2 regions of the Allobosea sp. 05L423 genome follow, and region 2 is predicted to be linked to the other one. Evidence: predicted binding sites of a transcription regulator. Region 2 holds the regulator's gene; the other holds the start of a gene.
What was found. Region 2 encodes PhoB, which activates phosphate uptake and scavenging genes when phosphate is short. Its sites were predicted from a motif close to TGTCATNNANCTGTCAT; they were not measured.
Positions count from the first base shown of each region.

Region 1: the regulator PhoB is predicted to act here: its motif matches at 1,177-1,193, upstream of AC1DNE_RS13150 (HAD-IIA family hydrolase).

Region 1 covers NZ_JBFTOA010000004.1:123,707-126,161, reverse strand. The annotation lists gene AC1DNE_RS13160 (ABC transporter permease) at 1-169, opposite strand, end outside; gene AC1DNE_RS13155 (ABC transporter permease) at 175-1,098, opposite strand; gene AC1DNE_RS13150 (HAD-IIA family hydrolase) at 1,270-2,028, shown strand; gene AC1DNE_RS13145 (MurR/RpiR family transcriptional regulator) at 2,025-2,455, shown strand, end outside.
Region 2 covers NZ_JBFTOA010000011.1:166,563-169,017, forward strand. The annotation lists gene AC1DNE_RS21450 (SpoIIAA family protein) at 1-112, shown strand, start outside; gene AC1DNE_RS21455 (DUF3175 domain-containing protein) at 129-413, shown strand; gene AC1DNE_RS21460 (hypothetical protein) at 431-655, opposite strand; gene phoB (phosphate regulon transcriptional regulator PhoB) at 951-1,649, opposite strand; gene phoU (phosphate signaling complex protein PhoU) at 1,666-2,385, opposite strand.

The DNA of each region.
Region 1 (2,455 bases), on a different contig from region 2:
CGGGCTCGAAGGGCGAGACCAGCGGCGCCAGCGAGGCGAGCGCGACCAGGAGAAGCCCGAGCAGCGCGGCGGCTACGACCAGCGTATCGAACCTGCCTGCCCAGGCAAACCTGATCCGCAGCAGCCTGCGGGGCGGAAGCATCAACTTGGCGTCAGCGATCTCGGCCATGGCGGTCAGGCTCCGACGAGGCGCACGCGCGGATCCGACGCCGCATAAGCGAGGTCGATCGCGACGTTGACGAGGATGACCGCACTCGCGACGACGAGGACGCCGAACTGCAAAACCGGGTAGTCGCGGCGCAGCGTCGCGCCGACGAGCAGGTCCCCCACCCCGTTCCAGGCGAAGACGGTCTCGACCACGACGGCACCCGAGACCAGCGTGGTGATCTGCAGGCCAAGCACGGTGATCACCGGGATCAGCGCATTGCGCAGCCCGTGCCGCAGGACGATGGCTGGCTCGGAGAGGCCCTTGGCGCGGGCCGTGCGCATATAGTCCTCGGAGAGGACGTCGAGCATGGCGTTGCGGGTGTAGCGGGTCAGCGCAGCGACGAAATAGGCGGCCAGCGCCACGGTGGGCATCGCATAATGCAGCAGGGTGGCGGAGCCGGCGCTCGGCAGCCAGTGCAGCGTGTAGGAGAAGATGAGCAGCAGCAGGATGGCGAGGACGAAATTCGGGACCGCGTAGCCGAGAAAGGCGATGAAGAGCACACCTTGGCCGCGCGGCTGCCCACGCCAGAGCGCGGCGAGGACACCGAGCGGCACGCCGACCGCGACGGTCAGCGCCAGGGTCGCGACCAGGAGCGAGGCGCTCTGCCAGAGCCGCTCGCCGAAGATCACCGCGACCGGCCGGCGCTCCATCAGGCCGAGGCCGAAATCGCCCGAGAGCAGCGACTTCCAGAACAGCAGGTATTGTTCTGCGATGGGCCGGTCGAGGCCCCAATAGGCGATCATCTCGGCGCGGGAGGCGGCGTCGAGCCCTTCCGGCATCAGGAAGTCGATCGGATTGCCGGTCAGCCGCGTCGCCAGAAAGACGGCGGTGACGATCGCCCAGAGCGTGATCGTCATGCGCAGGAGACGGCTGCCTAGGAATACGAGCATGGCGTCCTCTGGGACGGGCTGCGGGGCGCTGCGCGGCCGCTTCAAGCGGCGGGAGCCCGAGCCTTCTGGCAGCCTTCCATGACAGGCTCATGAATATAATTTAGGTCGACGACTGTTTGACACTGAGACAATCTCAGTTCATGCCTGCCGCGATCCGAGACGGAGTTTGCAGTGCGCGCAGCGGACGATATTCGTGGCTGGCTGATCGATCTCGACGGCACATTGGTGTGCGGCGGCCGGGCGATGCCTGGCGCCAGCGCCTTCCTCGACGCCTGCGCCGGCCGTTTCGTCGTGGTTTCGAACGATGCCGAGCATACGCCGGCAGAGTTGAGGCGTGGCCTGCGGCGGATGGGGCTCGACATTCCGACTGACCGTATCGTGCTGGCGGGAGCGGTCGCGCTCGACGATATCGCCGCGCGCCGTCCCGGAGCGCGCGTGCTCATGCTGGCGAGTCGCAGCCTGATGCGCCATGCGCGCCAGCGCGGCCTCGTGCCGGTCAGGGAGCAGCCGGATGTCGTCTTTCTCGGCCGCGACCGGTGGTTCAGCCACGCGCGGCTGGCGCTGGCGGCCAATGCCGTGCGGATGGGGGCCGAGCTCGTCGTCGCCAATCCGGACCTCGTCCATCCGGGCGCCGACGGCTCGGTCGTTCCGGAAACCGGCGCGTTGCTCGCCGCGCTGCTCGCCTGCACCGGCCCCGTGAGCTACCGCCTCATCGGGAAGCCGGAGCCGACCCTGTTCGCCGCCGGCCTCGCCCTGCTCGGATTGCCCAAGCGGGCTGTCGCGATGCTCGGAGACAATCCCAGGACCGATGGCGAAGGGGCGCGCCGCTTCGGCCTGCACTATGTCGAGGTCACAGACGGGGTGCTCCCGCAACTCCATATCGAGACGACTTGCCCGCACGAGCAAGACATGATCGCCTTGTCGGCATGAGCTCATCTCATCGAAAGCCGCATGCCGACGTCATGGCGGAAAGCCCCGACAAGGCGCGCAATGGCGGCAATGACGGCTTCGATGGCGTGATCGAGCGGCTGACGGCGCTGCGCGCGACGCTGCCACCGGCCGCCGCACGCATTGCGGACGTCTTCCTCAGCCATGCGGCCGATGTCGTGCACATGTCGGTGACGGAAGTGGCCGAACGCGCGGAGGCGAGCGAGGGCAGCGTGATCTCGCTCTGCCGCCAGCTCGGCGCGCGCGGCTTCCAGCAGGTCAAGATCGCGCTGGCGCGCGATCTCGTGCAGCCGGTGCAATTCATCCACGAGGATCTCGCGCGCGCCGACGACACCGGGACGGTAATCGAGAAGATCTTCGGCAGCGACCTGCAGGCGCTCCACGACACCATGAAGGTGCTCGACCGCGG
Region 2 (2,455 bases):
CGACCTGCTCAACCCAGCGATCCCCTTCGTGACCGTCCGCACCTTCAAGCCGGAGGAGTACGAGACCGCACTGACCTGGGCCGGTGACATCGAGGGCGGGCCAAACGCCTGACCGACAGGAGGACGCCATGACTGCCCACAAACGCAGGTGGTCGGCCGATATCACCACCCGGAGCAACGCGCTCGATCTTGAGAAGGCGGTGTTCAAGCAGGGCGATCCGCGACGGATCGCACGTTCGCTGAAGCGGTCGGCTGAACACAGCCGGCTCCGCAAGTCGAGCCCCTATCGCTCGGCGATGTCGATGCTGACTTTCTACATCAACCGCGCCGGCCGGAACCTGCCGGCCGAGCGGCGCAGGACGCTGGAAGCGGCCAAGCACAGCTTGCGCCGCCTCTTCTACCGAGAGGGCTGAGGCTCCTGCCGGCCCCTTCAGGGATCGTCCTGTAGGGGGCTTCTCGCGGGGCCGCCACCCTTGCGGGCCGGATCATGCAAGCGATGGCTGTCGCGCTCGCCGCCACCGCCCGAAACGCGAACCTGCCGGGTTTCGTCGTCGGCAGGCGGCTTGCGGATGCCCGGCGACTTCCTCGCATTCTCATGGGACGAGCCCGGGCCGCCGTGCCGGATGCTTTGCGGCGCCTTGGTCGAGGCCGACATGAGGCAGCCTCCTCAACGATCCTGCTGCAGACCCTGATGGCTCGTGTTGATGCGGGTGTTGCCCTGCTGGTCATGCTGGCCCGGCCGGCGCTCGCTCGCCACCTCCTAGCGCTGCGCATATCGTGCCCGGCATGATCCCGCTCGCCCGGGCCCTTGTCGCTTCGACTGGCCGGCGGGACTGGCGGCATCTTGCTCATGGCGACCTCCTCTGGCTCGCGCTGACTTTCAGGGTCAACGCGAGCGAGCAGGCGAGACTCACCGTAAGCTGCGATGAGGAGGAGAGCTGGAGCGCCGCTCAGCTGCGCGCAAAAGTCTCGTCGAAGGCGTAGCCGGCGCCGCGCACGGTACGCAGCGGGTCCTTGGTATTGGCGGGCGTGATCGCCTTGCGCAGCCGGCCGACATGGACGTCGACGGTGCGCTCGTCGATATAGACGTCGCGGCCCCAGACGGCGTCGAGCAGCTGGGCGCGCGAATAGACGCGGCCGGGCGCCTGCATCAGGAACTCCAGCAGCCTGAACTCGGTCGGGCCGAGATGCAACTCGCTGCCGGCGCGGCGGACGCGCCGTGTGGTGCGGTCGAGTTCGAGGTCGCCGGCGGCAAGCAGTCCCGCGACATGGCCCGGCTTGGCGCGGCGGAGCAGCGCCTGGATGCGCGCGATCAATTCCGGCAACGAAAAGGGCTTCACCACATAGTCGTCGGCGCCGGTCGCGAGCCCGCGCACGCGCTCGGTTTCCTCGCCCCGCGCGGTCAGCATGATGATCGGCACGCGCTCGGTGTCGCGCCGCGACCGCAGCCGGCGGCAGAGCTCGATCCCGGAGAGGCCCGGCAGCATCCAGTCGAGCAGCACGAGATCGGGGGTGTGGTCGCGCAGATGAAGCTCCGCATCGTCCCCGCGCGCCACGCTGTCCACCTCGAAGCCCTCGGCTTCGAGATTGTAGCGCAGCAGCAGGGTCAGCGGCTCCTCGTCCTCGACGATCAGGATGCGTGCGGCCATGATTCCTTGCCTCGCCTCAGCTGCCCGTGACCGCCTCGACTTCGATATTGGTCGTGTCGAGCTTCGGCCGGTTCACGTCGAGCGAGTCGCCGGTGATGAGGTAATGGATCGTCTCGGCGATGTTGGTGGTGTGGTCGCCGATGCGCTCGATGTTCTTCGCGCAGAACAGGAGATGCGTGCAGAAGGTGATGTTGCGCGGATCCTCCATCATGTAGGTCAGGAGTTCGCGGAACAGCGAGGTGTAGAGCGCGTCGATCTCGTCGTCGCGGCGCCAGACCTCGAGCGCCTTCTGCTCGTTGCCTGCGGCGTAGGCGTCGAGCACGTCCTTGAGTTGCGCCTGCACCAGGCGGCTGATGTGCTCGAGCCCGACCACGGCGCGGTGCGGCGGCTGGAACTGGCCGGCGATGGCGACGGCGCGCTTGGCGATGTTCTTGGCGAGATCGCCGACGCGCTCGATGTCGGCCGCGATGCGGATCGCCGAGATCAGTTCGCGCAGGTCGTTCGCGAGCGGCTGGCGCCGGGCGATGGTCAGCACCGCCTTCTCTTCGACGTCCCGCTGCAGGTTGTCGAGGCGCTGGTCGGCGGTGATGATCTTCTGGGCGAGGCCGGTGTCGCGGCGCACCAGCGCCACGGTGGAGTCGCCCAGCATGCGCTCGGCCATGCCGCCCATTTCGGCAAGACTGCGGCGGATGCCTTCGAGATCGGTGTCGTAGGAGCGGACGATGTGGTCGGTCATGGCGTTATCCTCAAAGCATTTTCAAGCGAAATCGGACCGGTTCGCGCGAAGAAAATGCGACAAACAAAGA